One region of the Peribacillus sp. R9-11 genome, then DNA from elsewhere that is predicted to be linked to it. Evidence: riboswitches for the same ligand, from Rfam matches in the RefSeq annotation. Region 1 holds a riboswitch; the other holds the start of a gene.
What was found. A riboswitch is a leader RNA that binds a small molecule or an ion and turns the genes downstream of it on or off. The one in region 1 is predicted to bind S-adenosylmethionine.
Positions count from the first base shown of each region.

Region 2: it holds a riboswitch for S-adenosylmethionine, as region 1 does, so the genes downstream of both, RE409_RS12155 (Na+/H+ antiporter NhaC family protein) here and RE409_RS02460 (sugar ABC transporter substrate-binding protein) in region 1, are expected to answer to the same signal.

Region 1 covers NZ_CP133763.1:505,137-521,211, reverse strand. The annotation lists gene qoxD (cytochrome aa3 quinol oxidase subunit IV) at 223-507, opposite strand; gene qoxC (cytochrome aa3 quinol oxidase subunit III) at 509-1,105, opposite strand; gene qoxB (cytochrome aa3 quinol oxidase subunit I) at 1,105-3,051, opposite strand; gene qoxA (cytochrome aa3 quinol oxidase subunit II) at 3,125-4,054, opposite strand; gene RE409_RS02500 (hypothetical protein) at 5,232-5,504, shown strand; gene RE409_RS30585 (cytochrome C oxidase subunit IV family protein) at 5,533-5,688, shown strand; gene RE409_RS02490 (hypothetical protein) at 5,766-6,074, opposite strand; gene RE409_RS02485 (S1C family serine protease) at 6,369-7,604, opposite strand; gene RE409_RS02480 (COG3014 family protein) at 7,838-8,566, opposite strand; gene RE409_RS02475 (hydrolase) at 8,760-9,116, shown strand; gene RE409_RS02470 (ABC transporter permease) at 9,401-10,408, opposite strand; gene RE409_RS02465 (sugar ABC transporter ATP-binding protein) at 10,410-11,912, opposite strand; gene RE409_RS02460 (sugar ABC transporter substrate-binding protein) at 11,978-13,093, opposite strand; SAM riboswitch class I at 13,210-13,315, opposite strand; gene RE409_RS02455 (GTPase domain-containing protein) at 13,412-16,075, opposite strand, start outside.
Region 2 covers NZ_CP133763.1:2,490,819-2,506,893, reverse strand. The annotation lists gene RE409_RS12170 (TerC family protein) at 191-928, opposite strand; gene RE409_RS12165 (barstar family protein) at 1,485-1,883, shown strand; gene RE409_RS12160 (alanine/glycine:cation symporter family protein) at 2,056-3,501, opposite strand; gene RE409_RS12155 (Na+/H+ antiporter NhaC family protein) at 3,925-5,235, opposite strand; SAM riboswitch class I at 5,465-5,570, opposite strand; gene RE409_RS12150 (SOS response-associated peptidase) at 5,899-6,570, opposite strand; gene RE409_RS12145 (hypothetical protein) at 6,632-6,787, opposite strand; gene RE409_RS12140 (amino acid ABC transporter ATP-binding protein) at 7,229-7,984, opposite strand; gene RE409_RS12135 (amino acid ABC transporter permease) at 8,007-8,720, opposite strand; gene RE409_RS12130 (amino acid ABC transporter permease) at 8,732-9,439, opposite strand; gene RE409_RS12125 (transporter substrate-binding domain-containing protein) at 9,650-10,525, opposite strand; gene RE409_RS12120 (acyl-CoA dehydrogenase family protein) at 10,840-12,021, shown strand; gene ggt (gamma-glutamyltransferase) at 12,427-14,502, opposite strand; gene RE409_RS12110 (TRAP transporter permease) at 14,934-16,075, opposite strand, start outside.

The sequences.
Region 1 (16,075 bases):
ACGAATCTAGCTCCTATCTTCTTACCCATATTTTCTACCATTCCCTGTAAATAAAACATTCTGAAATGGTTATACTAAACTTAATTGGTTCATCTTCATCCTTCATAACAATACAAATTTCTATGATGAAGTGAATAGAATGATATATAAATTCCAAAACTTACTATAATTAAATACAAAAAAACTGGGCGTCATCAAGACGCCCAGTTTTGTAGGAATGGATTATTGATATCCCCAAATCATTGTTAGCATTGTACCGAAAATTGTAACCAATGCAACAAACAATCCGTAATAAACGTTTGTGTAAATCGATGCTTTATCCTCAGACTCTCCTGCATGCATGAACATTACCAATTGAAGTGCTGCTTGCATGAAGGCTGTAACAAGTAGGATGATCATTGCCATTTTAAGTGAGAGATCAAACACTATAACTGATAGTGCAACCAAAGTCAGGATTAGTGAAAAGGCAAATCCCATAACTTGGCCCCGTGGGAATAATTGTTTCATATTACATCATTCCTTTCAGGTAGACGAAACTGAAGATGAAAATCCAGACAACGTCTAAGAAATGCCAGTAAAGAGAAAAGATGAAAGCTTTGTTTGCTGTTTCTGGAATCAGACCGCGTTTTTTAACCTGCAGAATGATGAATGTTCCCCAGAATAAACCAAGTGTAACGTGAGCTCCATGCGTACCTAGTAACGTAAACAAACTAGATAAGAAAGCACTTGTTTGAATCGTTGCTCCTTCATGTACATACTCCACGAATTCATAGATTTCGACTCCCAAAAAGCCTAAACCAAGAATTAGAGTAATAACGAAGAAACTAAGCATCGCTTTCTTACTACCAAGTCTCATTGCATTGATTCCAAGTCCAATGGTAAAACTACTAGTTAAAAGAAAAATTGTTTGAAGCATTAGGGTTGGTACTTTAAAAAGGTGTTCCCCTGTTGGACCATTTCCAGTACCGTTAACTAATACAAAATAAGTGGCGAACAGTGTAGCGAAAAGAGCTATTTCTGCTCCTAGGAAAATCCAGAACCCAAAAATCTTTAAGCGATTTTCTTCCGTGCTATATTCTAGTGGCAGCGAGTTATCTATTTTCATTACTTAGCACCTCGCAATTTATTTTCAGTTTCTTCAATCTCTTCAACGGAGATATAACGTCCGTGATCTTTTTCGAATGAACGGTGAGCCATACAAGCAAAGATACCAAGTGTTGCAATGATTGCAATGATCCACATGCTGAATACCATTGCAAAGCCCCAAACGAAGAAGATACAGCTCATGATAAACGGCACGCCACTGTTATTTGGCATATGAATCTTTTCTACTTTACCGCCAAATAATTTAAAGCCCTTTTTCTTAGAATCCCAGAATGCTTCTGTAGAATCAACTGTAGGCACAATTGCAAAGTTATATTCTGGTATTGGTGTATGAGTAGCCCACTCTAGAGAACGTGCATCCCATGGATCGTTTGAAATATTTCTTGATGCATAACGAGTACTCCAATAGATGTTGTACACAATAAGCGCGAACCCTATTGCTAAGCCAATCGCTCCAACGAAAGAGAGCATATTCAATGGACCATAGCCTGTTGATTCAGAGTACGTATACATACGACGTGCTTGCCCATCCAAACCAGTGATGAACATCGGGAAGAATGTTACATTAAAGCTGATTGTAATGAACCAGAACGACCATTTCCCAATTTTTTCGCTCAACATGAAACCAAACATTTTTGGCCACCAGTACGTGAAACCAGCAAGTACGGCAAATACAGTACCAGGGATTAAAACGTAGTGGAAGTGAGCTACTAAGAACATTGTATTATGGTATTGGTAGTCAGCACTTGCCATGGCAAGCATAACCCCTGTTACCCCACCGAGCGTGAAAATCGGAATGAAAGCTAGAGAGTATAACATTGGAACAGTAAAAACGATTTTACCTTTCCAAAGCGTGAACAACCAGTTGAAAATCTTAACACCGGTCGGAACGGCAATTGCCATCGTGGTAATCGAGAAGATACCATTAACCATTGCACCGTGACCCATTGTATAGAAATGGTGAGCCCATACAACGAAAGATAGAGTAGAAATAGCTACCATAGAGATAACCATCGAATTATATCCGTACAGGTTACGACGTGCAAAAGTTGAAATGATTTCACTGTAAATACCGAATGCCGGAAGAATAACTATATAAACTTCAGGATGTCCCCAAACCCAGAACAAGTTTGCCCAAAGCATATCGCTACCGCCATTGGCCATCGTAAAGAATTGAGTTCCGAATAGACGATCCATTGTCATCAACGCAAGTGCCACTGTCAATACAGGGAAAGCGAAAACGATAATGAAGTTTGTGATCAAGATAGACCATGTGAACATTGGCATTTTCATTAAGTTCATACCAGGTGCTCTCATTTTCAAGATGGTTACGATAAAGTTGATACCAGTCAGTAATGTACCGATACCAGCTATTTGAATTGCAATCGCGTAATAGTTCGAACCTACTGATTCACTGAAATCGTTACTTGCCAGCGGGAAGTAAGATGTCCAACCTGCATCAGGAGAACCACCGACTACGAAAGAGATGTTAAATAGCATTGCCCCCATGAAGAATAACCAGAAGCTTACTGCGTTTAGACGTGGGAATGCTACGTCACGCGCTCCAATTTGTAATGGTGTAACAATGTTCATTAACCCAATGATAAATGGCATAGCCATGAACAGAATCATGACGACCCCGTGTGTTGTAAATATTTCATTATAATGCTGTCCATCCAACAAACCGTTATCAGGAACAGCCGTTTGAGCACGCATCATGATAGCATCGGCGCCACCACGGAAAAGCATAAGTAGTGCTGACAAGATGTACATGATACCAATACGTTTATGGTCAACCGTTGTTAACCACTCACGCCATAAGTAACCCCATTTTTTAAAATAGGTAATTCCGGCAACAACCGCAATCATGGTTAAGCCAATGGCAACCATGGATGCATAAATTGCAGGACTTGGATGAGGTACGGCAAATCGATCAAAGTAATCCATACTTTTGTGACTCCTTTCAGGAAAATATTCCTTATCTTGTAAACCTAGTTGTTTTATCGAACGAAATTAATTCTTAGTGATCATGATTCATGTTGCTGTGTTCTGAATGTTCCTCGTGTGAATCTTTGGAATCATTTTCTTCAGTATCAGAAGATCCGTGGTCATGACCAGCATGTTCCCCTTCAGGAGCTGGAGAAAACTCTAAGTGAGTTCCAGTGTAAGTGGATTGTCCCACATGACCAGGTTCTAATAATTTATTGAATTTTTCCTCAGTAAGCGGTTTAGCAGTAGCTTTAATTTCATCTACCCACTTATCGTATTCTTTTGCAGACAGTACATTAACGTTGAACGTTTGCTGAGCAAAACCTGAACCACTGAAGTTTGAATTTCGACCCATATACTCTCCTGGTACATCAGCTGCTAAGTGCAACGTGTTAACCATGTCCGACATCGCGTATTTTTGTCCTCCAAGTTGTGGAATCCAGAAACTAGAGATTGGTCCGAATGAATAAAGTTTAAATTCAATTGGTCGGTTAGTCGGTAAAAACAGATAGTTAACTGTTTCGATATCTTCTTCCGGATAACTAAAATGCCACTTCCAGTTAGAAGATGAAGCATAAATAACTAACGGTTCTTGCTCTTGGTATCCTTTAGGTGTTGCCTCAACTTCATTTGTTGTTTTAACAGTAACAACTGATAGGAAAGCGACGATTAAAATTGGGATCGCAACCCAAATTATTTCAAGAACCTTACTTCCTTCAATATGAGGTGGTTCATAATCATCACGCTGTTTGGAAGCACGATATTTCATTATCATGAAGATATACAGTACAATAACGACAAGAACGACAAAGGCCATTGTCCATATCGAAATCATAATAACATCTGCTTGTGTTGCAGCTACTGGCCCTTTAGGGTCCAAGACCATTAATGGGTTATCGCAACCGGTTAGCACAGTGGCAATAGTAAAAAGTATAGTTAATAAAGCCCATTTTATTTTCATAGTACTACCCCTTTCTTACATAATAAAATTCCTATTGGTAATTATTCGGACAAAGTGTTACCATGTTCACAAACCCCGACATACCAATATTAATCCCAAGTGTATAAAAAGACAATACAAAGTGACATCTGTCACATAAAGTTCATGAAAGAGCAGTAAGAAGATGGTAACTGAACTGAAATGTTCGAAAATCTTTATGAAATGAAATATAATAAATGTTTAATATCTTACTTACGGAGAATTCGCTTATTCTTATTAGTGAGGATTTGCAAGTATCCCCGGTTTATTTTCCATATAATGTTACTTTAATATAATGAATTTTCACATTATATTCTTCCTCGTACATTACTCAAGACCTGATTTAAATTACCGAATATTTAGAATTTTATTACCTCTCCTGTTAAGAAGATAGCTATCAATGGAATCGTTATTGGATGTTGATGGTATCCAGGATTAAAAACGAATTTTTCTCACTCGACCATGGACTCGGTAACGGCATTGTATATGATGTTGTGTTCCCTGCTTCATTACACTTGTCGTACAACACTTGCCCTTATATATATATAAGGAAACAAAGAGTGTGAAATGAACATTTTGATCCTTTATGATGCCTACTTGAATGCCTTTCTAGGACATTTGCTGTGGCACATTTAGCCATTCTAATAGGCTTGGTTAAAATAGGGGAAAGGAAAATGGGGGCTTGTACTCTATAATCGGGTTAATCTTATTTAAGAACAATAATAATATATGATTGGTAATCAGGTTCCTTCTTCTCGCAATACTTATTGCCCTGTCAGTATTACTTTTCCTAAACTGCTGTTTAGTCCTGTCCTCCTATTTTTGCGGGAGCAGGCTATTTGTGTTTTGTAATTATGAATGGGGCATGAAAAAGGATATCCTTTCACACCTCAAAATTTATAAAGTGACCAGGGGGCAGGCCGTTTCCCCACATGTTACTTCAAGCGCATTAGTCCATTCACTTTTCTGGAATTCCTCCACCTACGAATAAAGGAAACTCACTACTTAAATATCCAATTTTGACAACTGCATCCCTTTTGTTTCTTTTATTATATGCACATAGAAAACCACGAAAAATGGACCTTTTTAAAGTGTCCATTTTTCGTGGTATAGTTCAGAGTTCAGAATGTAGAGTTAGAACTTTTCATTCAGGAATGTAGTGAGTTTGGTGTGGATGGCCAAGCTATGTTGTATGTACACATATTCTAAATCAACTGGATTTGGATCATTGAATATGCTTTCATTGTTGGAGCACTTGTTTACTAGTTGGTTACGCTTTAATCGTGTACAACCTACTGCCATGCCCAAGAAATATTTCAAGCGATCCTTTGAATACGCGTTCTCTAGAGTGGGCTACTCTCTGTTCCCAGTTCCAGAATACAACTTCACTATCGTACCGACAGCTGATTCTTCACTAGTATTCCGGATGTAGCTTCATCTACCTGAAATGAAATTTGAGTATGAAACAGTTATTTCCACGTGGACATGTAATGGGGTTCATATTCTCCATGGTTCTTACAGCCGTGGCTCTTGGTGTTGATATATATGACCTTTCTTTCAGAACAGGAATGATAGTCCTTATAGAAGCTTCATTCCTGCAAGTAGCGAACAACTAGTTATGTTCATGCATGTTTGTGAATCTGATGATAAGAAGGCCATCTATACAAACGTTTATTACCCTCTATTAATTGCTTTAGTTACTGAATTCGGTACTTCTTTTTGTTTTAACTTTTGAATTTATTTTTATGATTTTAGTTGTTTCCGGTACAACTCTTTCACCCTTATGTGTGTTCATCACCATTTCTTCTGTCAGGACAAAAAATATACCAACTAGGAAAATGGCAGCTGCGCTTAAAGTAATGGCCATTCCAACAGCAGTTAAAATATAATCCTTATTGTAATCGCTTACAAATAAACTTAAAGCAAAAATAATAATTCCGATTACACAACCTGTGCCTGATACCCACTTCACTGCATCTAACATCTTCTGATTAGCTTCCATTATTTCATCCCCTTTCTTTCTATTTTATGACATTTCACAAATTTGTCAAACTTTTTATAATTTTCAATATATTCACAATGAAAACCTTGACAAATTAAAGTGATTACAACTCACTTTTAGGTATTCAAGACTATATGGAAAATAAACCAAATAGTTAAAATACACTACCTATTTTTCCGATAATATCCATTTTTTATACTATCATTTATTTTTTATTATTTACCCAAATATTTTATCAACTCATTAGCTATAAAAATGACTCCTGCCAATTGCTCAGGAGTCATTTCTCTTTTTTTATGAATTTTGTAACGTAATCGTTAAGGTTTTCTCTTCATTACCTCGATACACTTTAACTTTTACTTTGTCGCCAATTTTCTTATCTGTGTATAGATGTTTCCTTAATTCAGCAGAGGTACTAATTTTCGTTCCATCAATCTCTACAATGATATCCTGTTGCTTAAGTCCACCATTTGCAGCAGCCGATCCAGTTTCTATACCCGTTACCATTACTCCTGACTTTGCAGCCTCAGGGACATTTTGAAGATAATACTGTGGAAGTTCTTCTGTGTTCGCCAAGCTGACCCCTAAATATGGCCGCGTGATTTTTCCATTTTCAATCAGTTCCGTTACAATCGGTATTACGTCATTACTTGGTATAGCGAAACCTAAGCCTTCCACACCGCTTTCAGAAATTTTCAAACTGTTTATGCCTATTACTTCACCAGCAGTATTGATTAATGCACCTCCACTGTTGCCAGGATTAATTGCCGCATCTGTTTGAAGGACATCAAGTTCCCACTCTCCGTCAGATGTATCGACTGATATAGAACGCCCAGTTGCACTTACAATTCCTTGCGTAACCGAACGTGAGAAATCAAGTCCGAGAGGGTTACCAATGGCCAAAACTTCTTCACCTGGACGCATTCTATCTGAATCCCCAAAATTAATTCCCTCTGGTGCTACCGAGGCATCAATCGTCAAAACCGCTAGGTCTGTTAAAGCATCTGCACCAACAACTGTTGCAGTTGCCTTTTGTCCATCATACAATGAAATTTCTACTTCCTTAGCTCCTTCAATAACATGATTATTCGTGATGATATAGGCCTTACCATTATCTTTTTTATAAATAACTCCTGACCCCGTGCCGCTCTCAACAGTTTCGCTCTCCGTGCTTTGCTGCTGGAATGGGTTCTGATTTTGCATCTCTTGTAAATTTACGACACCTACAATCGATTTTGAAGCTGATTCAACCATATCTGCTCTTTCATTTGAATCTGTGCTTGTCGATAACTTTTCTGTATTTATACTCTTATTCTTTTCCACGCTCTCGGTTTGTTCTGCCCCTGCAGTTTGTGATGATTCGGTCACTGTATTTTTCTCTGCATCTATAAAATCTCCGCCAAATACAAACACAGAAGATGTAACTATAGAAGCAACAGTTCCAGAAACAAGACTAGTTAACCAAAGCGACTTTCCCTTTTTCGGTTCAGCTTTCACCCGAACTTGCTCATCCCCATTATAATTCTCCATCCTTTATCCCTCCTATGAAAGTCCTTTACTTGGCTCCATCATAAACAGTAATTATTAAAAAATTCTTAAGAAATAAAGAATACGGCAAACTTTTTACAAAAAAGATAAAATTAATGTAGATATGACCGAAAAAAGAACAATATTGACTGGTTAATAGCTCTGAGATTTCTTACCCCCCATTACGAAAAAAGATGCCTCAAATAACAAGGCACCTTTTTCATCCATTCTATTTCTTACATAAGCTCATAGACTTCTTTTGTCTTCTTATTCACGCCATACCAACCCCAAGTAGCCTTATGCCCACTTCCCTTACTGTCATTGGCCATTTCAAACACTTGGAATATGTAATCTCCCTTTTCATCTTCACGATCATATTGAATTTGAAGCTGAGGATAGTTTTCCATGTCAGCGTAGTCTTTCACCAGATTTTCCGCCTGAGCTTTCGTCAATGTCTTATCTAAATCCTTGTTACTCTCGTGATTTCCTTTATCAGCTAGCTTCGATGTGGCGGGGGCCTCCACTGGCTCATCCTCTTCTTCTGACTCGGTAACTGGGTTTTCAGACTCATCCCTCGATTGCTCTGCCTCAGTGTCTTCAACTGGCTCAGCACTGGCTTCTCCAGTTTCTGAGGACATTCCAATTGCCTTTTGTACCATGAGTTTACCTTTCTCATAATTTGCCTTATATGCAGCAGCTTCTTCAAAAAACACTTGAGCCGCCTCAAAATCTTGTTCCTCGTATTTCTTCATTCCATCTGCCAAAAGGACGCAAAGTTCCATTAACTCTTTCGTCTCCCCTGTTTGGTCTTCTTTATACGCTAATTCAAATGCCTCATGGGCCTCTAAATAATTTTCCTCTTCCACCTGACTTTTTCCTAGCTCCATGTTGGAATCGTAATTCCTGGTTGTACAGCCTGAAACAATTAATGCCATCATTAAAATAAATATGAGTAATCTCTTCAAAAAGTCACTCCTCACTTTTACTGAATACACATACACTTCCATATTATTCTATAAATCTATCTTACCCGATTTTACAAGAAATATCTGACATCTTTATCTCTATCGATTTATTATGGAGAATGTTCACTTTTATGATTATATTTTTACAAATAGTGGTACATCATAGATAAACGCTTGAAAGGGTGATGAAAAAATGATGCAGGAAAAACAGACCTATCATGTGGATTTGGTCAGCGGCGATGTACTAGGAAAAAAACTTGAGGAAAATCCAAGCTTTACTATACACGCTACAGTCGAAGAACTAGCAGAATTAAAGCAATGCCTAGAGGAACATCGAACAGATGACTTGGAGTCATACGCTCGTTCTCATGTACCTTATCTTCTCTATCATCATGACCGGGCAAATGATAAATACGATGAAGCTATGAAAAAGCTGTACGCCATCATATATAAATTAGGCGATGAAACAGCCCGAAAGCATATTGAAGAAATCGGCATATTGGCAGATAACAAATTCAAAGGCAACGAGGAAATCCAAAACTTTAAATAGGAGAATAATTAAACAGAACCTGAAATATCAAGTTTCTATTTTTTAAAAGAACGAGGATGAAAAAAGCATCTTCGAAAGAAAGTGATTTAACACATGGGGTACATCACGATCAGAGTGTTTGGAGTTTTACAGGAAGAAAATTATGATGGTATTAGTTTTGGAAATGCATAATCCAAAATAAAAATATACCAGAACTGTTGCATTCAATAGGTAACGATTCTGGTATATTTAACGTTTTGCGGATTACTTTACGATGAAAAATAAGGTGTCATTCACACATAAGTCTAGTGTTTTTGCTTATAATAGGTAACCGCTAGCGCTAGGGCAAGTACGGTTCCTTTAACGATGTCCATCGCGTAGTATGGGACAGACATCATAATCAGTCCGTTTTGAAGGATTCCAATCAGGACTGCACCGATGAAGGTTCCGAAGGCATTCGGTTTCCCTGCTCCTAGAACGGATGAACCAATAAATGCTGCTGCAACAGCATCCATTAAGTAAGGAGACCCGGAATTGATTTCGGATGTCATGACACGGGAAGCAAGGACAATTCCCCCGATTGCGGCAAAGAGAGCCGAAAGGAGATAGGCCAGTACTTTGTATTTATTTACCGAAATTCCAGAAAGTCTGGCAGCTTCCTTATTTCCCCCAATAATGTACATATAACCACCGTGCTTGGTATAAGTCAAAAAGATATGGGTAGCTATCACAATGACTGCCATGATCAGAATAATCCAAGGGACCTGTCCAATCTTAGCGAAAAATGGGCTGATCAGTCCTTCAGCGAACGTTCCATCAGGCATGACCATATTTTGTGAAACCGTTGCTCCTTTTGTATAGGTAAGAGCAATCCCTTGGATGATGAACATGGTCGCTAATGTCATAAGCATGTCAGGAATTCTCAATTTTACAATCATGAATGAATTTAATGCTCCTACTACAAGCGACGCACCGATTGCAGCTAATATGGCAATCAGGGTATCCTGCGAAAACCAAACAAACATCGAAATGACGATCGCATTAGCCAATGATGCTACAGAACCAACGGATAGGTCAAAACCATCCACAGTTAAGGATATCGTAATTCCAATCGCAATAATGGTCACGATTGAAATAGAACGCAGAATGTTAATTAGATTATTAGCTTGAATGAAAGATGGATTTGAAACGGCAAATATCCCAACCAAAATGATAATCGTCAAGATTGTGCCGTATTTATAGAAAAAGTCGAATAAGTCTACTTTTTTCTTCGCTTTTGTTGTCTGTGTGAGAACAGGAATCGGTGTACTCATCCTATTTGCCTCCTGTTGAGTAGAATAGTAGTTCTTCTTCATTGGTTTTGCTTGTCTCTAATTCGATGACTGTCTTTCCACCATATAACACATAAGTTCGATTAGTAATACCGATGATTTCAGACAACTCAGATGATGCATATATAATTGCCTTCCCATTTCTGGCAAGTTGGGCAATCAATTCGAATATGTCCTTCTTGGCCCCTACATCGACGCCTTTTGTAGGTTCATCAAATATGTATACATCTGCATCAGCAATCAGCCACTTTCCGATAGCGACCTTTTGTTGATTACCACCTGACAAGTTTTCAACCTTAGCTTCCTCTGAAGGGGTTTTAATACCAAGACTCGTAATAATTTCCTTCGCTTTTTTCTTTTCCGCCTTACGATCTACAAAGCTGAATATCTTGCTGAATTTTCCGACACTTGCTGCAGTCAAGTTCGTTGCAACTGATTCCTGAACAAGAATGCCTTCTTTCCTGCGTTCTTCCGGTACAAGTGCTAGACCACTTTTTACTGCATGATACGGTGTTTTCAATGAAAGCTTTCTACCATTCATCACGACTTCCCCTGTTGTGATAGCAGTATGACCGAATAGGGTTTTACACAGCTCTGTTTTCCCTGCTCCAACCAATCCTGCCAAACCAACAATCTCTCCTGCTTTTAGATGAAGGCTAACATTTTTAACTTTTTCGGCATCTGACAGTCCCTTCACTTCCAGAACAACTTCACCAATCGCAGCATTTACAACAGGGAACTGTTCATCCATTGTTTTCCCAAGCATTCCCTCGACCACTTCGTTTTGGGTAATATCCGCTACTTCTCGACATGCAACACTTTTCCCATTCCTCATAATCGTAATTTCTTCACAAATTTCAAAAATCTCTGGAAGACGATGGGAAATAAAAATGATGCCAACGCCTCTTTGCTTTAATTCATTTACAATTCGAAATAGTTCTGACGTCTCCGTATAACTTAACGGAGCAGTTGGTTCGTCGAGGATCAGGAATTTGCATTCCGTCGAGACTGCTCTTGCAATCAGAACCATCTGTTTTTCAGCCAAGGTAAGATCTCTCACCAGCTTTTTCGAAGAGACACCAATTTTCATCTCTGCCAGGATATAAGTGGCTTTTCTATGCAACTCTTTCCAATGGACCATCTGTTTTTTGCCCATGTTTTGCACCGTATCATTCAACATTACATTTTCCCCAACAGTTAAATAAGGAATGAGTGCCGTATCTACTTCCTGATAAACAATTTGAATACCTTGTTCCTGTGCAGCCTTCGGTGAACGGATATCCTGCTTCTTTCCATCCAGAAAAATTTCACCTGTATAATGGGCATGAGCGCCCGATAAGACCTTCATTAGCGTAGATTTCCCTGCTCCGTTTGCGCCGACCACTGCATGTGCTGTCCCTGATTGTACTGAAAAATCAACTTCACTAAGCGCCTTTACTCCCGGAAATCCAATCGATATCTTTTTCATTTCTAGTTGTGTGCTCATGCCCATTCCCCCTATTAAACAGACACTCTCTTCACTAGAAAGAGAGTGTCTAATGACTCTGTTTTTTACTTTTTATAATGATCTTTCAATACTTTCATCCATTCTTCTTCAAATTCCGTTGATACTCCCCATCCTTCGACAATACCGGACAAGTTGGCCATGTTGACCGCTTCTTTTGAAGCTTGAATCTGCTCTTGTGAAATAAGTGAAGCTTCTAAGTCATATGTTTGCGGTGTTTCTTCACCCGCTAATTTTTTTGCCAAAATCCTCATATTCACTGCACCAATCAATTTCGGATCGACAGCTGCCGTGTAAGACCAAGAGCTGCCTTTCGCTTGAATCTCTTGAAGATCAGCATTAGATACGTCGATTCCGTATATCTTCACTTCATCGCGGCCAGCTTCTTTAATCGCACGAGCCGCTCCAATTGCGAATGCATCCCATGTTGCGAAAATCGCATCTAGTTTGCCTTTGGGATATTTATTCAACATTGCGGCTACCGCATTTTGTGTCTGAACCGAAGTATCTGCAGATGCTACTCCGAATCTTTCGACTTCTTTAATCCCAGGATTTTCTTTTAATTTTCCCTGATACACCGCATTTCTTCTCACCATTGGTGGGAAACCATCTACCCAAAGGTATGCGATCGCTGCTTCACCTTTTTGTTCTTCTATCAATTTATCAAAAGCCAGAGTTGCCAATGCTTCATCATCCTGTGAAGTTAAGGTCACACCGTCAATTTTAGATAAGTCGCTAATAGAGTCGAATGTAACAACGCTCTTTCCTGCATCAACCAACTTTTGAACGTCATTCACTGTTGCTGCATCATCACCATGGGAGATAATATAGCCGTCATAATCTTCTTGTAAAGCCTGGGCGATTGCATCATGGAATTTAGCCGTATCGCCATTTGCTGTATACGTATCCACTTGAAAACCTAATGCTTCTCCTTCTTCCTTCGCTCCAGCTAAATATTGAGCCGTATGATCATCTCCGCCAATCTTACGAATGACTTTGATTTTGGCACCTTCCCCTTTTGCAAATCGTTCTGGAACATTTTTAAAAGATACTTTTTCATCCTTCTTTGATTCTGTTGAACTTTGTCCTGAAGAGCAGCCCGTTAAAAGCAAAGCCGAAGCTATGACCGAAACGAAAACCCTTTTAAAAATTGACTTCCTCATTTTAGTTCCCCCTTCTTTTCACTCATTAATCTTATCAATTAGGTTGGTGTAAATCCCAAAATAAAAACCTCTCTAGAATAGAGAGGTTTAATCAGCTGATTTGCAGACTTGTCCCTCTCTTATCTGTCAAAACATTTCTGTTTTGCAGGATTTAGCACCAATTCCTAATGGAACGGTTGCTGGGCATCTTAGGGCCAGTCCCTCCGCCACTCTTGATAAGAGAATATAATGTGTTACGTTTTTCGTAATTACCACTTTATAGGGATATAGTCGTAAAGTCAATAGATTTTTGAATATTTAAAATGTTTCTTATTACACTTATTTTCTTTGTAGCTTAGCCAGACGCTTTTTCTCGATCTTTTCAAGTCTTTCTAACTGACGTAGTTTCACTTCAAATAGAGTAATCGGGTCACGGTATACTTCCGGATTTTCTCTCATATGCTCCAGTGCTGCCTGATGATCTTTGATTTCAGTCTGTGTTTGTTCTATCGTTTTTTGAAGTAAGGCAAATGAACTGCGATAGAAAAGTGAGATATCTCTATCCAAAGATTTTTCAAACAATCCGAATTGTGTAAGGAAACGGTCACTGATCATCTCTGCAACATCCTGGTAGTCTTCACTTTCTAGGTACTTCTTATACCGGTTGTACATATTAGCTTTATTTTGCGGAATCGCTCCAAACAACTTCCCTGCCCCTTTAAGCAGCAATTGCGATGGGGTCCGGCGTAGTAAAATATTAACGTCTTCAATGCGGATACTGCTTGTCATCCGATCCGCATCACGGCGCCAATCATCCAAAACTCTAAAGTCTCCCGCAAGTGTAATTCGCTCTTCTTTGTACAATTCATTGAACCCTGTGCTCATCTCATCCATAAACTGTTGAATTTGTGTAAATTCCAACTGAGATGTAGCAATCCAGTCTTGAAGAGAACGGTAATATTGCGGCATAATCTTGTCTGAAATATATGCCTGAATCTGCTCATTCATTTCATCGTTCAACTGTATATGAACTTGGCTGAAATCGCTACTTTCCGTTAATGATTTAGAACATTCTCTTAGTAATTCAGGGATTCTTGAAGAAAGCTGTTTTTTCACTTCTTCTTTAATTGAACGATACGACCTTATGATATTTTCACTTTTTTCTTTTTCCAAATCTGCCAGTTGATTGACGGCTCCATTCAATTTGACTTCCATCTGCTCATTCCAAGAAATTGAGTGCTCGCATTTCCGCTCATTAGCTGCCCGTTTTTCTAGCAGGTAAGATAACGTTTTGCGAATGAATGCAAGAATCTTCTCAGATCTTCTTTCCTTCCAATTATCAGCTTGATAATTCGAATCAAGGAAGGATGAAAGGTCCTGTAACTGCTGTTTGCTGTCATAAAGTTTGGAGAACGCAAATACTTTTGCGTTCGGGAAATACGCATTCACTTTATCCCATGTTTCATCTTCCATCCGGACTGCCACTTGGTCACTGTAAATCGTATCCATCTTATTTAGTAAGAAATGAATCGGAAGTTTCGGTGCCATCATTTGAATTTCCAATAACAAATCTCGTTCACTACCGGTGAAAGGCGCTCGTGCATCGAGAACAAACATCAATCCATCGCTGCCCTGTAAATACCCTTGGAAATCAGAGTCTACACTTTTTTCCCCATTGAACCCTGGTGTATCAAGTAAACGCAGGCGATTATTTTTTAGGTAGTCACTAATAAGGGTCACGTCGACAATGGTTCCGCGCTGACGGCGTGTTTCATCCAATTCAGTTAACTCACCAACGACTTTGTGATCTGTATCTGTAATTTCATAGATTTCCAGATTATCTCCATCTTTGACACTGACAAGGGACGAATGGTCCTCGGCAGCAATACTCTCTCCAGCAAGCGACTGAATAAAGGATGTTTTGCCATTGCCTGTGCTTCCGACAAGAAGAAGATTGAAATTTTCGGTATCCTTAAGTCCGTCTACCATCCATTTCAGTTTATTGCCAACTGTTAAGTTATTCTCTTCAGCCCACTGAATAATGGAATTGAACAGTTTTTCGCCCGCTTCCAATCCGCCTCCCAATTTAGGCGATTTTGCTAACAGACTTTCTGCATCCTGAACAACCAGTGCATTAATTGTATCAGGGAAAATTTCATTCCATGACAGAACGGAAGCCGCTGCAAATAACGAAAGCTCTCCATCCGCGATTTTCAACCAATTTTCCAACAATCTCGGCACAACAGGACTCAAATCTTTGATTAAGTGTGTTCCTTCAAGCAAACCGGCATAAGCATCCCGGTAATAGACAGAAAGCTCATCCCATACATCACCTGGATGTAATTCGATGCCATCTATCAAATTATTAATGACTCTAAGCCATTCAAAGTAGGAATCTGTATATTTATAATTTTTCCAAAGTGCAACCGTCATTTTTTCAAAGCGATCCTGATCAAGGTTGTATAACGCCTCGAGAACATTTGAGAAATAATCCGGAGCCATCGATTGAGCAACACCTTGCTGGATATACGTTTTCAGCACATCAAACCAAATCATTGATTCCGTACGGATACTTTCATTCGCGGCTAAAACTACAGCACTGTTCCAATCCTTTTGTTCTTCAAAAAAGGAGCGTGCAATTGCGGTGACATTTGGGTAATCAGGTTGAAAATCGACTGCTTCCTTAACAACTTTAGATGCCAAATCATTTCTTGATTCTACTATGTAAAGAGAGAACAGCTGTAGAAGGACTTCCGTTTTCAATACCGCTTCATCCGTACTGACGGATTTATATATATCCTCAGCGGTCGAATACATCTCTAGTTCAAAATAAGCATCAGCAATATTCTTTTTCGCCCATGAACCAAGTTCACCTTCTATGTTTTCCCACTTAAAAATGGCTGCTTCATAGTCATGATGCTGGAAGTATACTTCTCCTTGAGCAAACCGAACTGCAGTCAAATCCGCTCTTTCCTTTTTTTGTTCCACGAGAAACATTTCACC
Region 2 (16,075 bases), 2.0 Mb from region 1:
ACTCACCTCCCCCTTTAGTAGGTAAGAAAAAAAGGTTGCCGCAGCAACCTCCCTTATTAAAGTAAAGCACCCCTTAGTTGAACAAAACTTTTTCGTTTAATTATCAAATAACTCAAAATTAGTAAACGGAATGAACGTTTGTCAATTTAAAAATCGTTATTTTTTTACAGACAAATATATTTATTTTGCTTCACTGTTTTTCTGTTCTTCCTTTAGATAAAAACCATCCACCTAATGCAATAAGCAGCATTACTGACCAAAAGATTGTATTCCAAATAGGTCCTTCAACAAACTCGTGAGGAATAATGTGCAAGGCTGGATGCGCAAGAGTATGCATTAATAACTTAAACCCAACCCAACCAACGAGTAACATTGCTGCAGTTTCAAGACTAGGGCGTTCTGTCAATATCTTAACGAAGTAGCCTGCTGCAAACCTAATAACAATTAAACCAGCAATTGCTCCTAATAAAATAACTATAAATTGTGCGCCATCCATCCCCCCAATTTCCCCCATTGGTGTATCTGGCAGGGCAATGACAAGAGCTACCGCTGCTAAAATAGAATCAACAGCGAAGGCGATATCAGCTAATGCAATTTGCACAATAGTCATACGATAGCTTTTCCCTTTTTTCTCTTTTTCTCCGTGGTCCTTTTTTAGTAAATGTTTTAATGAGATGAAAATTAAATAAGCAGCCCCAATTGCTTGAACTTGCCAAACGTGGAAAAGGTACGAAATAATAAAGATTGCACCAATCCTAAATATAAAAGCTAATAGCAACCCAATATTAATCGCTTTTTTTTGCAGTTCTTCTGGTAAATGTTTTGACATAATAGCTAAAACTAAAGCATTATCTGCAGATAATAAACCTTCTAAAAAAATCAAAATAATTAATACCCAGCCATACTCTAATAATAAAGAAAGTTCCATATTATCCCCCTATAAATTATCACTTCATAAGCCAGTATAAGTATGCTACATGAGTTTAATAACGTTTTGTATTATCGGTATTATATTTCACCCAGCCCATATTAAAGAAAGTTTGCCTTTTTCTTATTCCAATATTGTCTCAACGTATCCACTTCCTTATTCAACTCTTCTGCCCCGATAGTGGAATAAGAAAGGACATATGCTTTTTATATGCTGATATTCTCCCACCTATAAACGAATAATTTAAGTTATCATCTGCAATGTTAGTTAACATGCTATCCACTATTTTAGCTCCCATTGCCTCATAAGAAGTGGCAAGAACTATTTTTCTCTAACCCTTTAACACTAGCCGAATTGAAGTCTAAACTCTTAAATTCAGGAAGGAGTTTTTTTAATAATTTTTTTCTATCTCTAAAACTTGAAGTTCGTTTAAAATATATATAGAAGTTACGTCCTATGTCAAAATTCAGTTTGACGAGTTAATTCTTATTTCACTAAAGAAGTATTGAGTTGAAGAAGGCGATTTAATTAAAATAACGAAAATGATGTATTAGAGGTGATTAAATTTAACAAAGTTTTTGTCTTAGATGGTGAAAATTTTTCGGACTTTAATGGACTCTGTAACGAGTTTTCGAATGTAGTTCTCTCTGGAAAATACAAGTGGAATGGAAGTCTCGATGCATTTAATGATATTTTATTTGGTGGTTTCGGTGATATAGAAGTTGAAGAAGAATATACAATTTTTTGGAGAAATTCTGTCAAATCTAAAATCGATTTAGTGTACGGAGAAACAATAACCATACTGAATGAGATGTTGAAAAATTGCCATCCAAGTAATGAAGAAAAAGTAATTAAAGAAATAAGGGATGCAAAAATGAACATTGGTTCAACTATATTTAATTGGGTAGAAGAAATTATCCTTGATAATAAAAATATAACGTTGATTTTGGAGTAATCCTTAATCAAGTAAAGGGTAGCGTTAGTTGAATTAAAAAGGGAACTTAATATGTATCAAGAGTTCCCTTTCTTAATGTATACATATCAACATTTAGATTTAACATCGCCTATACAAAAAAAGCTTATAGACTTGTCCCAAAAAAAGGGACTTTTCTACAAGCTGAAATGCCTTAATTTATCTTTAACTTTCGATTGCTCTTACTCTCATCCACATTATCGGATGGATCACCCCAACATTCCACATTCTTCAAACCTTTAATATTGTTTACATGGAAAACTGGGTTTTTTCCACTCTTCTTTTGTTTTTGATAATCGGCTAGTGCAGCAAATGCAATTTTTCCAAGTAAGGCTATGGCGATTAAGTTGATAATGGCCATTAACCCCATCAGCAAGTCAGCTAGACCCCATACAAACTTGAGTGAAGCAAGCGAACCGAAAATCACCATCCCAACGACTGCGATACGATATAAGTTTAACCAAACTTTATTTTCATTAATAAAGCCAATGTTCGACTCTCCATAATAGTAGTTACCAACTATGGAACTAAAGGCGAATAACAGTACGATAATGGCAAGGAAAATGCCAGCCCAAGATCCTAATGCCGTACCAAGTGCATTTTGGGTAAGGACTATACCATCTGTTTCCTTCGATGTATACAGGCCTGAGAACAAAATGATGAAGGCGGTCGAACTACAAATGACAAGCGTATCCACAAATACACCAAGAGACTGAATGAGCCCTTGTTTTACGGGATGACTGACATCTGCTGTCGCACCTGCATTAGGGGCACTACCCATCCCGGCTTCATTAGAAAATAGACCTCTCTTGATTCCTTGCATCATGGCAGCGCCTAGTGCTCCGCCAGCAACTTCCCTTAATCCATCAAAAGCACTTTCAAAGATTAAAACAAAAACACCAGGTAACTCGGTAATATTCATGATAATGATAATCAATGCTACTATCACATATGCTCCTGCCATAATCGGTACGATGACTTCAGATACTTTTGCAATCATTTTAATGCCTCCAAAAATGATGACAGCCGTAACAAGAGCAAGGATGATTGCCGTAACCCACTTATCGATCCCAAACGATTCATTGAACGCACTTGTGATCGTGTTGGCTTGTACAGAGTTGAAAGCAAGCCCAAATGTAAGCGAAATCAATACAGCAAACGTGATACCCATCCAACGGGCATTCAATGCTTTTTCCATATAATAAGCAGGGCCACCTCGGAATGTATCGCCATCCTTGACCTTATAAATTTGTGCAAGTGTACTTTCAATGAAGGCAGAGGCAGACCCGATAAGTGCTATTAACCACATCCAGAAAACGGCTCCTGGACCACCCATTGTGATGGCTATGGCAACACCTGCAAGGTTACCTGTTCCAACCCGTGAAGCAGTACTGATGCAAAAAGCCTGAAACGATGTCACACCTTTTTTATCCGCTGTGGCACCTTCTCCCAAAAGCCTGAACATTTCCCCTACCATTCTGAATTGGACAAACTTCGTACGAACGGAAAAATAAAGACCCAATCCAATCAGCATAATAATCAGTATTTTTGACCACAGTAAATCATTTGTTCCACTAATAAAACTTCCTAACATCTCCATTAAAAACAAACCACCTCTAATTATTAACTTATATATGATAGCAATTGACAACCATTGTTTATTTCCCCATTCTCTCGGTAAGATAAACGATAGAAGTCCATAGTAAAAAAGGGAGATTCAAGAATGAATCCCCAATACAATAATCTATTATATCCTACCATTCAATTTATTTCATTCATAAATTTGAGGAATGAATCGGGAAACTCCCATCGAGAATAAGAATGATATAATATTCTGTATCATTTCTAAATATAAATAATTATTCTCCCACGATTTCTGATACTTTCAATTGAACCCTTCTAAGATCAAAATTGTAAAGAGTTCTATGAATAAAAGCTAAATATATATTTATTAAAATGGACGCATATAAAAAAACACCCTAGATCTAAAGATTCAGGGTGTTTTTCTGTTTAATTCACTTTTTCAAGAAGTATGTTTCTTCTCTTCGCTCCCTGAAAATCGCGGAAAACCAATCAAAATGGCTATGACTCCACAAATCCCAATTAATACTGGGTAAAAAGAATAGGGTAAAATACTTACAGGTGAAATTTGTGCTACCCCCGCCGCAACAAGCAGTTGTGCCCCATATGGAATTAACCCTTGAATACAACAAGCAAAAACGTCAAGCAAGCTCGCCGATTTACGGGGATCGATGCCATACTTTTCCGCAATATTTTTGGCTAGCGGACCGGCAATGATAATAGAAATCGTGTTATTTGCCGTAGATAGATTTGTCAAACCGACTAAACCGGCAATGCTGAATTCAGCACCTTTTCTTGATTTGCTATTACGGGTCACGACGTGGAGAAGATAATCGATGCCGCCGTTATGTTTGATGACTGACACCATACCAGCAATTAAAATGGCAAGAAAAGAGATCTCATACATTCCCGCCATTCCATCCCCCATTTTTTGAATGACGCCCATCAGTTGATAACTACCATCCGCTAACCCGATAATTCCGGCAAACACAATACCGATGGAGAGGACAAGGAACACATTGACTCCAGCTAATGCAGTGATCAAAACGCAAATATAAGGTAGAATCTTCACCCAATTATAGGAATGTTGAGAGATAGCTGCTTGTTCACCCATTGTTAAAAAGCCAAGGATGACACATGTGATGATGGCCGCAGGTAAAACAATGAAAAAATTCACTTTAAACTTATCCTTCATTTTCGTTCCCTGCGTTCGAACAGCTGCGATTGTCGTATCTGAAATGAAAGATAGGTTGTCACCAAACATCGCACCACCGATAACGGCGGCCATTGAAAGGGCAAGCGAAATATCGGTTTGTTCACTAATTCCTACACCTATAGGTGCTAGCGCTACGATTGTTCCCATGCTTGTCCCCATAGATAGAGAAATAAAACAAGCGATAATGAAAATACCTACCATTAATAGATTTTGCGGAAATACCGATAACGCAAGATTCACCGTTGATTCTACCGCACCCATTCCATTCGCCACTTCTGAAAAAGCACCGGCCAAAAGGAAAATGATAACCATTAACATAATATTGGAGTCCCCGGCACCTTTACAAAAGATTTCAACTTTTTGATTGAAAGACTCTTTTCGATTCATTGCCAATGCAGCCGCTGATGCAATCGCAATCGCCACAATCACCGGAAATGAATAAAAATCTCTTGTAATAACCCCGGAACCTATAAATAAAATTAAAAAAACGACAAATGGGACTAAAGCCCAAGGATTCCCTTTATTGTTTGTACTCATGATGAACACCTCTTTTTATTTTTCCCATGACAAATATGTCATAGCCCTTATTCATTGAACTAATTCGGTAAAAAATTCTAGTAAGATCCAACATTTCTTTCATATTATTGTAAGCATGACTCCAAAAGCATAATAGCCAATACGAAGCTAAAGCTAAACCATCGAACGTGAAAAAAGACCTCTTCTATTAAACAATAAGAAGAGGTCTTTTAATCTATAAAAAACACCCTCCTCATCTTTCAGACGTATTCGCCTGCTGGATTTGGCACAGCACTCCTATTAAGTCTGCTGCCGAGACATCTTCGGGCCAGTCCCTCCGTCTCTCTTGATAAGAAGATCCAAATTACGTAATGATATTATCAAATGTTCCGATGTCTACGAGTAAAGAATCAGGCAGGTTAACAAGTGCACTGCATTGTTCGATTGCTAAGTTGTCTTTTTGCAGTCCTAGCTTTTCATCCATTCACTCTAGGAAAGTGACATCGATACCCGCATCGAAAAGCAAATATAAGAGTACAGTATTTTATGTATTTCCGCAAGGTGTAGCCTAAAGTATTTTATAAAGAGGTTTTTTTCAAATGAGTAAAGAGGAACTTATGAATGATGATAAAGTACTTCACCTTTAATTGAAAAGAGAAAAACAAAAAGAGGTCCTAGGACCTCTCAGCAAATTTGGTGTATTAACTTAGGTGAATTATTTTTAGGTGAGTTCACATCATTCGATACCTCAAAAGCTTCCATCTGTTCAGTATCAAATGATTTTAAGTATTGCTGTAGATATGCAGTATCATTAATTGAAGGATCCAGCCAAGTCTTTTCATCTTCAGGTTTAAGTATAACTGGCATGCGATCATGAATACTAGTCATTAGCTCATTCGGAGTAGTGGTAATAACTGAGCAGGAATATATCGTGATACCTTCAGGTGATTTCCATGATTCCCAGAGACCAGCCATTCCAAATGGGGCATTACTCTTAAGTTTTATTCGCATAGGTATTTTACGTTCTGGTGTCTTCTTCCACTCATAAAAAGAGTCGGCAAGTATCAAACACCGTTTCTTCTTATACGAATTCTTAAAACTTGTTTTCTCAGCAATGGTCTCCGCTCGGGCATTAATCATCTTGTAGCCCATTTTCTCATCTTTTGCCCAGTAAGGTATGAGTCCCCAACGAAGATATCCAAGTCGATTCCTAGATCCGTCATTAATAACGGATAAGACAGAGTGAGAAGGTGCTATGTTGTAGCTGAATTGGTACTCGGCATTAAATGGCGCTTGAATATCAAACCTGTCAATTATTTCTTCAATGTCTGTGAAAAGGGTGAAACGCCCGCACATAATATCGCCTACTGTTTTAAGATTTATTATGATTGTAACAAATGGAGAGTTCAGTAACAAATTAGCGTTCTAAAATCCTAATGTCAGTAAAAGGTTGATTAAATAATTCGCTAGTAATCAATAGTGTGCCAACGACTTCTCTTTCATCTTCAGCTTTAATAATTTCTGACAGAATTACTGTGCTGCCATTCTTAACTGTAACATTATATTCATTCAAAGTTTCACCCCCTGATATGGCTTGATAATTGTTATTATAAACCAAAAACACACTTGTAAAAACTAAAGAGCACCGTCATCAATTAACTAAACGCAAGGAGAAAAGCATTGAAAACATACGTTCAATTATGCAATTTTTTTAATCTAGTGATAAAGTGAAGAGTTAATTTCATCTCGTAGGATCACTAGTTATTTACACGAAATTCCCAAGCAGGTTTTCATAGGTAATTCGTTTTTTGACTACTTCATATAGGCTACACTGAAGCCCATAATTTCATTGATTATTACTGAAAAGAATGATTTTTTATTTCAACACAAGTATGGATTACTATGCGTTTGTTTTAATTACTTATATGTATAGAGTGATCGCTATTAATCTATCGCTCTGGATCAGCTTCAAAAATTCACCCTTTTCTTATTAACTCTTAATTTCATTTAAAAATTAAATGTAAAAAATATAATCCTCCGGTAAGACTCTTTTTAAGAACTTCTTTGTTCTTTCTTCTTTTGGTTTCACAAAAATATCTTTAGGTGATCCTTCTTCTACTACGACACCAGCATCCATAAATATTACTCTGTTTGCTACATCCTTTGCAAAAGACATTTCATGCGTGACTACTAACATGGTTGTTCCTTCTTTTGCTATTTGCTTCATTACTGTTAAAACTTCACCGACAAGTTCAGGATCAAGTGCAGAAGTTGGTTCGTCAAATAGAATAATGTCAGGATTTAAAGCTACTGCTCTCGCAATGCCAACCCTTTGTTGCTGACCACCTGATAGTTCAATAGGGTAAGCATTGTATTTTTCTGACAGACCTACTTTATCTAATGCTTTTTTACCAATCTCATTTGCTTCGGCTTTCGCAATCTTCCTTCCAATAACAAGACCTTCTGTCACATTTTCTAATGCCGTTTTATTATTAAACAGATTATAATTTTGAAATACAAAAGCTATCTTTTGCCTAATTCCATGAATCGCCTTTTTTGATGCTGTTTTAAGATTTACATCAATATCCCCAAAAATTGCATGTCCTTGATCTGCTTTTTCAAGAAAGTTAATGCATCGAAGTAATGTTGTCTTTCCTGAACCGCTTGGGCCCAGAATTACTACCACGTCACCCTTTTCTATTTTTAAATCTACACCTTTTAAAATCTCATTTTCTCCAAATGATTTATGGATATTTGTAATTTCTAACATCATGTCCACCTCCTGCTTCATTTCAAATACCTACTGCTCTATACCTACTTAAACGTTTTTCATACAGCTTAAATAAATACTCTACTAAACTACATAAAATCAGGTATACAAGAAAGATATCAATATAAGCCTCAACATAATTGTAGCCTACATTGGCAGCTACCTTGGCTCTTAGAGTAATTTCTTGCAATGACAATGCATATCCGAGAGATGTTGCTTTAATTAGATTGACTGTTGCTGTACAAATATTTGGTAATGCTACAACTAATGTCTGTGGAATGATAATTCTTCTAAATGCTTGGACATTTGTTAATCCGACTGAATAAGCAGCTTCTAGTTGTCCCTTACTCACTGTGCTTATTGCTGAACGAAACACTTCTATTAGAATAGCTGTCGTATTCAATGAAAAAACAATGAATGCGTACCAAATTGGATTTACATCGTATACATTCATTTCGATGTTATACTTATCAAATATCGAAGCTAGCAGTAAGGGTACACTGCTATAAATAATAAAAATTTGAATTATGACAGGAGTTCCTCTTACAAAGGAAACATATATCTGTGCTACACGATTTAAAACTGGAATTTGATTTATTCTTGTTAAAGCAAGCAAAAATCCTAACGGAAGCGCAACAAGTAAAGCTACAATTGTAATGAATAACGCCGTGGGCACCCCTGATAATGCTACAAAAAAGGTTTCCACTAAAAATTTATAATCCAATCCTTCTGACACTCTGTCACCCCCTATGTAGTTGTTATCACTTGTTTTCCTTTACTAAATACCTTCTCTAATTTTAAGAATAGTTGTTCAATAGCAATCGATAATATCCAGTAAATAACAGCTAAAGCAAGATAAATTTCTAATGCATGAGTATTATAATTCCCAGCGATTATAAGCTCTGCTTTCCCCATGATATCTATCAATCCGATTGTATATGCTAGGGCTCCTTCTTTCATCAACTCAAGTAAGCTGTTACCGAAGTTTGGTAAAGCAACTACAAAACCTTGCGGTAAAATAATTCTCCAATACGCTTGTGTATTACTTAATCCTACACTTACTGCAGCTTCAAATTGCCCTCTATCTATAGATTCATACGATGTTCTGATAACCTCAGACATGGCAGCTGCAAATTGAAGCGAAAAGGTAATAACAACAAATACCGCTTTGTCAATGTCGTTTAGGTTTACGCCAAAATTATCTGCAATTGCTGGAATCCCATAATAAGTTAGAAATAGGAGAACAATAGATGGTGTACATCTTAATATTGTTGTATACCCATAGGCAATTTTCTTAGCAATTTTACTATTTCCTATTTTCATGGCTGCTAAGATGAAACCTAGGATTGTCCCGAATAGGACCGAAAGACCAGCAACCATTAATGTTACTTTTAGAAAAGGAATTAATATTGGTACTGATTCAACTATGTAATTTACATCAAAGTATTTCTCCATGTTTCACATCCATCTTCTTTTTCCTATTTAAAAGGTTCAATATTCAAAACGTAATCATTCTTCAATATTAGAGGTATATATACAAAAACTTGCCACTCCTTTACTTTTTAGGTTTGAATTGAGGTTACCCACTCAACAACCTAAAATAAGAAAGTGACAAGTATAGCCTCAGTGATTGACTTTTTTAGGCTCTGGTAGATTAGAGTGTTGTTATCTTTTTACAGTTTCCAATACCTCAAACAAATCTCTTCCGTAAAATTCTGTACTTAACTGATTTGTCTTCTTTTCTTCTTTTAACTTTTTGATTGCTTCATCATAAGCGTCTGCAAATTCTTGTTCTTTTTTGTTAAACAATGGCCAAGTTTTGATTACTGCGAATTCATTGTAAACGAGATCATTTTTTAAATTATGATATGGACCATCTTCTGCTACTTGCTTCTTAAAAGCTCCCTCAATTGCTATTCCACCGTCTACACGGCCTTCGTTTACCCATTGAACTACATCAACTGTGAATGCATCTCCGGCTTTTAATTTTACTTTATTGTCCTTATTGGCCTGGTTATATTCATCAACAATTGTATATTGCGCGTTGTTTGCAGCAATTGGTGCTAAAGAAAAACCAGCTGAAGCAAAGTCTTTTAGATTTTTTATCTTTTCATTTTCTTTCTTTAACACAAGTCCTGCACTGCTTAACCCAAGGAATTCTTTAGGAAAGATAAACTTCTCTGTCCTTTCCTGTGTCCAGAAAGCATTTTTAACCCCTGCTTGATATTTACCTTGTTCAATGCCTACTAATAAGTCATCACTTGATGTCCCAATATATTCAAATTCGTATTCTGGAAGTAATTCATCAACCAATTTCATAACTTCTACATCGTAACCAGTTGGATTTCCCTTCTCATCTAACCAAGACATTGGTTTTGACGCTTGGTCATATGCTATTTTTACCTTTTTTACTTCTGTGTCGCTACTACCTTCATTTGTATTTGCTTCTTTTCCGGACGATGAACTTGAACCGCATCCTGTTAAAAGGGTTACTAATGCTAAACCGGTGGCTACCACATTGAAAAACTTTTTATTTTTCATAAAAAATCTCCTTCTTTTGTTTATTTGTATAATGCTTATTACATACCTTTAACTATCCTCATATAGTAGATCCACCTGCTGCCCTTGAATACCAACTATTTTGGTAGGTTAAGTATGGTAACTGATAATTTAAATATTAGATTGATAATATTTTAAAGTCAATGTATTTTTTGGAAATCTCTAACTAATTTACTGGATATAAATTCCTTGACAACTTAAACCGTCACAATTATCATTTAAACCAATAAGACTAATAGGGATTATTTTGTTAAATTAATAGGTAAACCTTTAAAATAGCAGGAGGGCAAAACGTGATTAACTTATTTATTAAAACAGAGAGTCAAAAAACGTGGTTACAAAAGTTACATGAACTAGAATCAAAATTCAAAAATAATTCTGCTCAAATTGATGAATTAGCAACCTTCCCAACAGAACACATTCAAGATTTAATAAATATGGGATATACAAGTTCAACTCTTCCCAAAGCCTATGGTGGCGGAGGTTTAAAAATATATGACATGATACTCCTTCAAGAAACATTGGCTAGTTTTGATGCAACAACAGCACTTTCCATTGGCTGGAACCTTGGAGTGATAGGCGAACTTTTTGAAAAAAAGAGTTGGACAGATAAGAACATAAACTTTTTTGCTAATGAAGTTCTAAATGGTGCCTTAGTGAATCGTTCAGTTAGTGAAGCACAAACAGGAAGTCCAACCCGGGGAGGCCGTCCTGGAACAAAAGCTGTCAAAAAAGAGAATTCTTGGGTTATTTCAGGACGTAAAACTTTTACAACCATGTCCCCAGTATTAACTTATTTTCTAGTATCTGCATGGATTGAAGAAAAGCAAAAGGTTGGATTTTTTCTCCTACATAAAGATTTAGTAGGACTAACCATAGATGAAACATGGGACGTAATTTCAATGAGGGGAACTGGAAGCCATGATCTGGTTCTTAAAGAGGTAGAAGTAGATGATTCAAAACTTGTCGAACTTCCTGAAATACCAAGTGGCATCCAATTGAATGCATGGATTCTTCATATACCAGCTTGTTACCTTGGTATTGCGCAAGCTGCAAGAGATTACGCTATACAATTTGCTAATAATTATTCGCCAAATAGTCTAAATGGACCTATTAGCCAGCTAGCAAATGTCCAACAACTTCTAGGAGAAATTGATTTGGAATTATTGAAAGCAAGGCATTTCTTATATAGCGTTGCAGAGGCTTATGATGATGAATCACGAAGAGCTCATATCACCAATGAGCTTGGAGCTGCTAAGCATATTGTTACAAACGCAGCAATTACAATTGTCGATAAAGCTATGCGAATAGTCGGTGCAAAAAGCCTTCAACGAAGCAATCCTCTTCAAAGGTACTATAGAGATGTAAGAGCCGGTTTACACAATCCTCCAATGGATGATGTAACAATAAAAAAATTAGCATTATCTGCTATTGAACAGGAGAAATCTAATTTTAGTTATCCTGCACCATCAAAATAATTTTTGGGGTAAAAGAGCCTGTCCCCTTCATAAATAATAGTGTAGCTAAATCAGGTTCTTTAAATTGAATTTCAAACCGGATTAAGCTTAATTCGTCGTATAGTTAATCTTACTTATATTGAATGAGAGGGATTTTATGATCAAGCTACTTCAACCTTCACTTGCGTTATTTCTAAGTCTGCTTTCGCTCGCGGGCTTTATTTTGATTGGGTGCACACTTCCCAAGTGACATCCTTGGCGGCTTTTTCACAGTTGGGTTTTGGCTTTAAAATAATTCCCCTTATGCACATAGCACAAGGGGAATTATTATCATTCAGTTAGGTTTATGACTATCATCACTTTCAAATTCTTCGTTCTCTAAGAGTCTTTTCCAACGATAATAGACCTAAAACTTAGAGTAAAAAATTAATTGGTGATAGTACCATCATCATCAGGATCTTCCACATCAGTTTTGTCTTTTTCTAACAGTACTACTTTATCTTTTTCGTCCCATTCTACTTTGTATCCCAATGATTTCGCGACTTTTATAACTGGTAAATACGATTTATTATCTGGTTTATATGTTTTTAAATCCGCTGTGCCAATTACACCTAAACCAAGTAGCAATTTATCTGACTGAATATAAGGTTTTCCATTAATGATTTTCATTTGATTGGCTGTATAGGGATATACGGCTCCATTCACTTTCAAGGTAAACGGTCCCTTCTTCTCTTCTCTTATTTCTTTTGGCTTTTTCGATTTATAGGATATCCTATCTACCCCAAGGACTGTACCTTGTCTCGTATTATCGGCTCCTCCATACATTTTCCCATGTTCATAATCAAAAATAACAGCCTGCACATTTCCAATATGCTGCGGTTGTTCTTCATATACATGCCCTTTTGCCATTAACTCCAATCTTGCATTTTGTTCAATTCCTGGTTCCCATCTCACAGTCGGATAACTAGCGGAATAAATACGAGGCATTAAAATGGCTTCTTGAATCGACATATGATGATCAATCACATTCATAATTGTTTCAGACACCGATGAGATAATCGTTGCTCCCCCCGGAGAACCAATGGCCATAAATGGCTGACCGTCTTTTAATACAAAGGTTGGAGACATACTGCTTCTCGGTCTTTTTCCTGGCTCTACTTGGTTAACGCCGCCCGGAGTCGCATCAAAATCTGTCATTTCATTATTAAGCATAAATCCATAATCAGGCACCATAATACCTGATCCAAATACTTGTTCAATCGTTGTCGTATAAGAAACCATATTTCCCCACTTATCCATGACAGAGAAGTGAGTCGTTTGTCCAATTGGGGTCTTCTCTTCTTTTACTTTCACCCTAGAAGTAGGTTCTTTGCCTTCATATTTCCATGGATCTCCTTCTTTTACATCAGCGGTTGATCTATTTGCCTTAATAAGTTTTCTTCTTTCTTTTATATAGTCGTCATCTAAAAGTCCTTTTTTAGGTACATCATAGAAATCTTCATCTGCCATATACGCTGCCCGATCAGCAAAAGCCAAATGCGTTGCTTCAGTTAGATAATGAAGATATTCTGGTGAGTTTGCTCCCATCTTTTGTACATCGTAACCTTCCATTAATTTCAGGATTTGTTGGACAGTCAAACTGCCAGAACTTGGTGAAGCTGCCCCTGCCAATTCGAATCCTCTATATTCCGATCTAATCGGTTCTCTTTCTTTCACCACATAATTCTCTAAATCCTCTGTAGTCATTGTTCCTTCGCGTTTTTGCACTTCTTTGGTAAGTGCTTTACCAATTTGACCACTATAAAATACTTCCGATCCTTGTTTTTTAATTAATTTAAGCGTCTTTGCCAGATCTGGTTGAACGAGGGTATCTCCCTCTTTCAAGGGTTGGCCGTTAGGAACAAACACATTTGCTGCCGCTTGATTATTTTGAAGTTTTTTTACATTTTCATCGATGTATTGAGCAGTGATCCAATTGACTTTAACCCCTTTTTCAGCTTGTTTAATTGCTGGATCTATTACTTGAGATATATCCAACGTTCCATATTTCTCAAGAGCTGTTTCGACACCCTTTAACGTTCCTGGAACTCCTACTGCTTTTCCAGTAGTGTGACGCTTACTAAAAGGAATTGGTTTTCCTTTTCCATCTAAAAAAAGTTCAGGCGTTACATTTTGCGGGGCCATTTCACGACTATCAATCATCGTAATTTTATTTTCCTTTTTACTATAAATCATAATGAAACCACCGCCACCAATTCCAGACATCATTGGTTCCACTACGTTTAACGACAATTGAATGGCAGCTGCAGCATCGACCGCGTTTCCTCCCTGTTTTAATATTTTTATACCAGCCTCAGCAGCTAACGGATGAGCAACGGATACTATTCCTTTTGTTGCCCCCTTTTTCATTGACTTATCTACCCCAGGCACACTTGCAAAAGCCGGTGTAATCATACAAAAGAAACTGAAAGTAACTAAAATAAAACTTTTTATAAATTTCATAAATTAGTCTCCTTTCAAAATGATTATTGTTTCTAAAACAAATGAGATAACTAATGAAACTTTTACTGATCTACACAAATTCACAAAGGGCTGTTACAGGATTCGACTACAATTCACTATTATCAGACGGAATGTGCGTGATGCACTCTATACTATATAAAAGCAGTTTGAACTGACTGAAGCACATTCTTTTATTCTCTCTTTTTGTCAAAATATGAATTGGAAACTTTACCTCATTAAACCACCCCCTTAAAATCAAAAATTAAAATTTGATTTAGATTTCTTATGCTATAAAAAAACCATTACCTGCTTTTCTTCAACTCTAGTATTTATTGATACCATTCGTTGTCCTTACGATTATAGTCACAAAGAGTACAAACACATACCTTACACCCTCTGCTGCCCATATAATATCGTTGCAGGTATGATTTCTACATATTTTGTTTATGTTCCAATATATTAGAACTGTTATCCTTGTCTCGATTCCTCAAATATTGTAAACCAAGTAATATTACAAACGTAGTTAATCCAATAATGTCCGAAATTGTTTCAGGATAGATTAATAGCAGCCCAACCACGATAGCAAGGATTCTTTCTAACCAGTGCATCCCCCTCACCCAGTAACCAATTACACCGGCTCCAATTGCGATCATACCCGTCATTGCTGTAAGAACAACCCATGCAACTTCCATCCAAGTTGTATCAATCATAAGCATTTGCGGAGAAAGTACAAAAATGTATGGAATAATAAATGCGGCTATTGCCAGTTTTGATGACTCTATCCCAGTTTTTATCGGTTCTCCACCAGAAACTCCTGCAGCTGCAAAAGCTGCTAATGCAACTGGTGGTGTTATGTCTGCAATTATTCCAAAGTAGAAAACGAATAAATGTGCCGATAAATCCGGTACACCTAGTAAAATTATTGCAGGCGCCGCAATTGTGGATGTGATTACATAGTTTGCAGTTGTCGGTGATCCCATTCCCAAAACAAGTGCTGCTACCATCGTTAGCATAAGTGTTGGTATTAAATATCCACCAGACAAATCGATTAAACCATTTGCCAGCTTTAGCCCTAATCCCGTTTTCGTCACAATTCCTACAATAATACCAGCTGATGCAGTGGCAGCTGCTACTGCAAGTGCTGTACGAGCTCCATCAACTAATGCATAAATAATATCAATGAATTTCATACGTACATCTTTGTTAATAAAGCCCACTATGACAGAAATGACAATTGAGTACAGTGCAGCATGTGTAACCGTTATATTTGACATGAGTAATAAAACAATGGCGATTATCGGAATTAATAAATAAATCTTACCAAATACTTCTTTCTTACTAGGCATTTCTTCTTTGGTTAACCCACGCAATCCAAGTCTCTTCGCTTCAAAGTGTGTCATTATCCAAATTCCTGAAAAGTAAAGTATGGCTGGAATGGAAGCTGCTTTAGCTATATCCCAATACGTAATCCCGTTACCAATAAACTCAACCATTAAAAATGCAGCAGCCCCCATTATTGGCGGCATTAATTGACCACCTGTTGAAGCAGCTGCCTCTACTGCACCAGCAAATT